Regions from separate parts of the Mesorhizobium sp. M0938 genome, predicted to be linked through region 2. Evidence: predicted binding sites of a transcription regulator. Region 2 holds the regulator's gene; the other holds the start of a gene.
The links. Region 2 encodes PhoB, which activates phosphate uptake and scavenging genes when phosphate is short. Its sites were predicted from a motif close to TGTCATNNANCTGTCAT; they were not measured.

Region 1 (3,415 bases), on a different contig from region 2:
CATGCCCAGTGATCTCCGACAGGCCCATCCACCCGGCTTCGGTCGCTTCGAGCGGGTAGCGCACCGCCGACCATTCCTTGGCCTTCGGCTTGTAGGCCAAAAGCTTGACCTGGCCCTTCGGATCGTCGGCCCATTCGCGCTGCACTGCCATCACCAGCGTCAGGTCGTCGCCCTCGCCAATGGTGGTGATGCCTTCGAGGCCGAAGCGGGTCTGGTGGGCGAGCAATTCCATCGGGAAGCCGATTTCCTGCTTGATCTCGCCCTTGTCGTCGACGCGCAGGATGGCGTGCGGGACGAGCTTTGCCGGATCGCCTTCGTTGGCCAGCCAGAAGCCGCCTTCACCGTCGGCGACAAGACCTTCGATGTCGAGCTTCTGTGCAGGATGGCCGCCACGCGTGACGATGGTCTTGCCGGTGATCAGCGCCGGCGTCTGCGTGGCATCGATCTCGAAGATCGAGAGCGCGTTGGCGTAGAACGAGTCCGACGTCGCGAAGAGCTTGCCGGCAGCGTCGCCGGCCGCGAGCGCCGAAAGCGCACCCCAGCCGAGTGGCGTGCCGTCTGCCGTAAGCTTTGCCGTGATCATCGGGTAAGTGGCGGGACCCTCGGAGCGCTCGTAGATCATCACATGCGAGCGGGCGAGCCCGTCCTCGACCAGGTCGGCCTCGTTGGCGGTGACCAGGAGATTGCGCGACGGGATCGCGACCAGGCCTTCCGGGCCGATGCCGGACGGCAGGATCTGGACAAACTGAGGCTCAGCACCGGTGTCCTTGTAGACGCCGACAACGGAGCCGCGCTCCGAAGCGACGAAAATCAGCCTGTCTTCGCCGAAGGCGCCAGTATCGAGACCTTCCGGCTCGACGCCCTTTTTGTTGCGGTCGTCGGGGTAATGGCCGGCATTGGCGACCTCGTACTCAAAGGACGGGCCAGATTCGTAGAGAACCTCGCCCTTCTTGCTGAAGATTGTGAAGCCGCGCGAGCCGCCCTTGTAGTCGCCCTCGTTGGCGACGACGAGACGGTCATTGTCGAGCCATTTCACGGCGTCGGGTTCGCGCGCGACGTTTTCCATTTTGCCGTCGAAGGAAAGGGCGCCGTTCTTCTTGGTGTCGATCTTGTCCAGCGTGACCGAGCCTGCGGAGAAGTGGCTGACGATCGCGCCGGTTTCGGCATTGACGATGGCGATGTGATTGTTTTCCTGCAGCGTAACCGCAATCTCGCCGGCCTCGTTGAAGGTGACGAATTCCGGCTCTGAATCTTCCGCCGCGACTTCGGCAATGCCCGCCAGGTTCACGGTCTTCATCGTCGCGCAGTCAGGCTGGCCTTCGGCAAGCGCGAAGATCTTGAGGTCGCCCGCCGGCATCTGCGGCATTTCTCCGTCGTTCAGCTCCTCCTCGCGCTCGTTCTCGATGGCGACGGCCAGGAACTTGCCGTCCTTGCTCAGCGCCAGCGAGTCCGGCTGGCCGCCGAGGTCGCAGGTGCTTTCGATCGCCTTGGAGGCAAGGTCGATGACGGTGAGGTTGCCCGAAGGCTTGGCCTTGCTCTCCGATGTGTTGACGCCGGCCAGCACCTTGCCGCCGAGGACAACGACCGAGGTCGGTTCACCGTCGATCTTGACGATGCCGCCCGCCTTGGGCGCCTTGGGATCGGCGAGATCGATGAAGCCGACCGCGCCGAGCGGGCTGTCGGAATAGACCAGCGTCATGCCGTCTTCGCTGGCCGTGATGATCTCGGACGAAGTCGGCGTGGTCTTCTCGACGTCCGCCGGGAGGTTTCTGGCGACCGCGAAGCTCGCGACCCGGTTGAACATCATGTCGGCATAGGCCGGCAGGGAAACGGAGGCAGCAAGCGCTGCCGTCAGGACGAAAAGCGCGGAATGGCGGGGCACGGGTGGCGTCTCCTGTTCGAATGGAAGCCACCTGCTTTGGAGGAGCGACATTTCAATGCGATGACAGATCCATGACAGTTCCGCGACAGGCGGTCAGGGTCGTCAATATTCACGTCATGCTGGCCTGCAAATGCGGCTTTGTGCGGTGCGATCAGTACCGCCGCAGGCGCGAGCAGCAGGATGCTCCAGCCGGCCCCCTACTCCGCCTCGGCCACCATCTGCCGCCCGCCAACCCAGTTCCGCCAGGCTCTTTCGTCGCCGTGGAAGACGTTGAGGTCGATGCGGCCTTTCACGCCGTGCGACAGCCCGGAGCCGGAATACTGCCAGAACACCCATTTGCGGCCGGGATAGACCTTCGACGGGTGCTGTGCCACCGCGCGCAGCCAGAACGGATAGTCTGGGAAAGCGCCTTTGAGATTGTCGCGGTAGAAATCGGGCGCGGTGTAGATGATGGGCCGCTGGCCGTAGTGGCGTTCCAGCTTGTCCATGAACACCTGCATCTTCTCCAGCACCTTTTGCCGCGACGGGCGCCGCTTGCATCTCGATTCGCCGTTCCACTCGACATCGATCACCGGCGGCAGAGCGCCCTCGACCCTCGGCACGTTGCGGATGAACCAGTCGGCCTGCGAGCCTGCGGTGCGGCACCAATAGAAGAAATGATAGGCGCCGCGCTTCAGTCCGGCGGCATCGGCATTGCGCCAGTTCTTCCTGAACATCGGGTCGAGGTGATCGCCGCCGTCGGTCGCCTTGATATAGGCGAAATTCGCGCCCTGCGCCCGCAGCTTCGCCCAGTCCACGTTGCCCTGCCAGCGCGAGACGTCGACGCCGTGAACGGCCAGGTGCCTCGGCGAGGCCTTGCCGAAATTAATCGGCTTGGCGTCACGAAAACGATAGCGCTGGACCGGCTCGGCGAGGATCGGTGCTGCCCGCGCCAGTCGCTTCGGCGCCACCAGGGCAATCGGCTCGGCGGGTGGTTCGATGCTTCCCACAGGCTCTGGAGGGGCCATCGCCACGGCTTGGTCCATCGCCTCTTCCTCAGCGAAGGCGGGTGCGGCATCGGCCGCATCGACCGAGGCCACCGGCGCGGGCGGCCGCACAACCGAGCTGGTCGTCTCACTGGACGGCACTTGCAGCGCATCGACGCCGGACGTCGACGTGCAGCCGGCAAGGCACAGCGCTGCGATCGAGAAGATGACGACGCCTGATAACCGCATCTGGACCTGTACGCAAAACACAACAGACCGATGGCAAGACAACGCCGCCGGACAAACCAGTCCAGATTACTAACGAGAAATTACCAACAAAGTTTGAATCAAATTGTTAGCGCCTCTTCATCGAAGCGCCGGCGGAACAGCGCGAAGGACCGCTGACCTTGTCAGGCACCGCTGCCTAGCTGCACAGCCATAGTTTTTGGCAGGTCTTGGCTACCATGTGGGCTGGCGGTACAAAGCGACCGGGGTTGACCGGCGCATCATCCTCCGCCCGGCGAACCTTTTCTTCAAGCAGCGTGCGAAGCTCGGCCGGCTGCACGCG
Region 2 (3,415 bases):
TTCTGATGGATTTTGATGGCTTTCCGGCTTTTTTTCGAGCCTCGGAATAAACCGTGACAGCGGCTTCTGCTTCTGCCACTATTTGTCCGACATTATCGACGGCTTCCGATTTATGAGTCGCCGCGGTGACAGGGAGGAAGCAGCAGAATGTCGGTTGGAATCCGTCATGACGATTTGCGCCGCCGCAACCGGGCGATGGTGATTTCGGCCGTACGCCGGGCCGGCCAACCATCGCGGACCGAGATCGCGGCAACCACCGGCCTCAGCCATTCGACCATATCGGCGATCTGTTCAGACCTGATCCAGGAAAGCATCCTGACCGAGAGCAGGGCGAGCGAGGCCGTTTCGCTGAAACGCGGCCGGCCGCAGGTCGGCCTCGGCCTCAATCCGGAAGCGGCAGCGGTGTTGGCCGTCGTGTTGTCGCTGAATTTCCTGTCGGTCGCCGTCATCGATTATGCCGGACAAGTCGTCGCCGAGGAACAGCGCCGGCTGGACACGCTGACCATGTCGCGCGACGAGCTGATCGGCGAATGTGTCGCCATCGTCCGGCGACGGCTCGAAGATCCCGACCTCGACGTCCAAAGCGTCGCCCGCATCGCACTGGCGATCCAGGGTATTACGGATTCCCATGCGCGCGCCATGTTGTGGTCGCCGATCACGCCGCAAACGAACATCGCTTTCGCCGACATTCTTGAACGCGAATTCGGCATCCCGGCCATCATGGAAAACGACTGCAACATGATGGCCGTGGCGCTGCGCTGGCGCGACCCGGATCGCTACCGCAACGATTTCATCGCTATTCTCCTCTCACACGGCATCGGTATGGGGCTGGTGCTGAAGGGCGAACTGTTCACCGGCACCCATTCCTCAGGCGGCGAATTCGGCCACATGATCCATCGGCCGGGCGGCGCGCTTTGCCGTTGCGGACGGCGCGGCTGCGTCGAAGCCTATGCCGGCAACTACGCCATCTGGCGCAATGCAAGGCAATTGAGCGAGAATGCCGAACCGGTTGCCGATGTCAGCGATGCCGACATGCGGGCACTGGCGGCCCGGGCGCGCGAGACGGACGGACCGGAGCGCGAAGCCTACCGCAAGGCCGGCGAAGCGCTCGGCTTCGGCCTAGGCAGCCTGTTCGCGCTGATCGATCCGGCGCCGGTCGCCATGGTCGGCGCCAGCGCTGCCGCTTTCGACCTGATCGAGCCTGCCCTGCGCGAAGCCATCGCCCAGACCGCCGGCGGCCAGCATTCGGGTTCGATTTCCTTCGACACCGAGCCGAACGAATTGCCGCTGATCCGCGAAGGCTGCGCCATGCAGGCGCTGAATTTCGTCGACCAGGAGATTTTCGCGCCGGGCGCGCAAGGAAAGTCCGGCACGATCAGGAAGGACGTGGCCTGAGTTCGAAAGGCAAGGAACAAAGGCGGATTGCGACTTGGATGTGTTGAGATTCAGGTCAGGCCACGCCGGAGTCGAAGACGGGCGCGAAACAACCAAACCGGTGGCTTCCGAGAACCGGAACGGAGCGTAACGTTTAAGTACGTACCGGAAACGCAGGAAATCGCCATTCGCGGGCCGGCATCACCTGGAGTATCAGCCTAGTCTTCCCTGATCGCATAGCCCGCGCCGCGGATGGTACGGATGACATCGGGCATGCGACCATTGTTGACCGCCTTGCGCAGCCGCCCGACATGGACGTCCACCGTGCGTTCATCGATGTAAATCGTCTCGCCCCAGACATTGTCGAGCAACTGGCTGCGCGAGAAGACGCGACCGGGGTGCCGCATCATGAATTCGAGCAGCCGGAATTCGGTCGGCCCGAGCCGGATCTCGCTCTTCTTGCGGTAGACCCTGTGCGATTCGCGATCGAGCATGATGTCGCCGACCTTCAGCACGCTGGACAGCACTTCCGGCTTGGCGCGGCGCAGCAGCGCCTTGACTCGGGCCATGAATTCCGGTGTCGAGAACGGCTTGACCAGATAGTCGTCGGCCCCGGTCGAGAGGCCGCGCACCCGGTCGCTCTCCTCGCCGCGCGCGGTCAGCATGATGATCGGCAACCGCTCGGTTTCGGGACGCACCCGAAGACGCCGGCAAAGCTCGATGCCGGAAACTGCCGGCACCATCCAGTCGAGCACCAGAAGATCGGGCACGTTTTCCTGCAGCCGGATTTCGGCCTCGTCGCCGCGTGTCACCACCTCGACCTGATAGCCTTCGGATTCCAGATTGTAGCGGAGGAGGACGCCCAGCGGCTCTTCATCCTCCACCACCATGATGCGCGGCGCGATCATCGATCGGTCACCCCCGTCATGTCGCCGGCGCCGTCGTCGTTTCGTCGAGCTTCGGGCGATCCGCCGGCAACTGCTGCCCGGTCACGACATAGTAGGCGTTTTCGGCGATGTTGGTTACATGATCGCCAATACGCTCGAGATTCTTGGCGCAGAACAGAAGATGCGTGCAGGCGGTGATGTTACGAGGGTCCTCCATCATGTAGGTCAGGAGCTCGCGAAAAACCGCCGTGTATTTGACATCGACCTTCTCGTCGGCGGCGCGTAGTTCCTTCAACGCGTTGGCGTCTCGCGACACGTAGTGCTCGACCACGCCACGGAGCTGTTCGAGAACGAGATCCGCCATTGCGTCGATACCGTGCGAGAGATTACGCGGCGTGGCGCTCTGTCCGACTGCGCTGACCCGCTTGGCTATGTTCTTGGCCAGGTCGCCGATGCGCTCCAGATCGCCGGCCATCCGGATTGCGCCAACCACGGCGCGCAGGTCTTGCGCCATCGGCTGCCGCTTGGCGATCAGTGTGATCGCGCTGTCGTCGAGCTCGCGCTGCCGGGCATCCATGATGGCATCGTCAGAGACGACGCGCTGCGCCATGGCATTGTCCGACGCGAGCAATGCGCGGATCGACGCAGCTACCATCGCGGCGGCAAGCTCGTCCATGTCACGGATCAGCCTGTCGATGTGTTCCAATTCCTCGTCGAAGGAGGCGACGGTATGTTCACCCATGATGCTGTCCTCGTGTTCGAATTCGCCGCCGGACCGCTCAGCCGAACCGGCCGGTGATGTAGTCCTGGGTGCGCTTGTCGTCGGGGTTGGTGAACATTTTGTCGGTCGCGCCTTCCTCGACCAGATAGCCGAGATGGAACATCGCCGTTCGCTGCGACACGCGCGCTGCCTGCTGCATCGAATGGGTGACGATGACGATCGTGTAGTTCTGACGCAGCTCGTCGATCAGCTCCTCGACGCGGGCGGTGGCGATCGGATCGAGCGCTGAGCAGGGCTCGTCCATCAGGATCACTTCCGGCGACACCGCGATGGCGCGCGCGATGCACAGGCGCTGCTGCTGTCCGCCGGAAAGGCCGGTGCCCGATTCGAGCAGGCGATCCTTGACCTCGTTGAACAGGCCGGCCTTCTTCAG

Region 1: the regulator PhoB is predicted to act here: its motif matches at 1,943-1,959, upstream of NKH73_RS19070 (esterase-like activity of phytase family protein).

What each region holds. Positions count from the first base shown of each region.
Region 1 covers NZ_JAMYNS010000010.1:105,795-109,209, forward strand. The annotation lists gene NKH73_RS19070 (esterase-like activity of phytase family protein) at 1-1,882, opposite strand, end outside; gene NKH73_RS19075 (glycoside hydrolase family 25 protein) at 2,080-3,096, opposite strand; gene NKH73_RS19080 (hypothetical protein) at 3,272-3,415, opposite strand, start outside.
Region 2 covers NZ_JAMYNS010000002.1:56,072-59,486, forward strand. The annotation lists gene NKH73_RS02910 (ROK family protein) at 148-1,395, shown strand; gene phoB (phosphate regulon transcriptional regulator PhoB) at 1,593-2,282, opposite strand; gene phoU (phosphate signaling complex protein PhoU) at 2,299-3,003, opposite strand; gene pstB (phosphate ABC transporter ATP-binding protein PstB) at 3,041-3,415, opposite strand, start outside.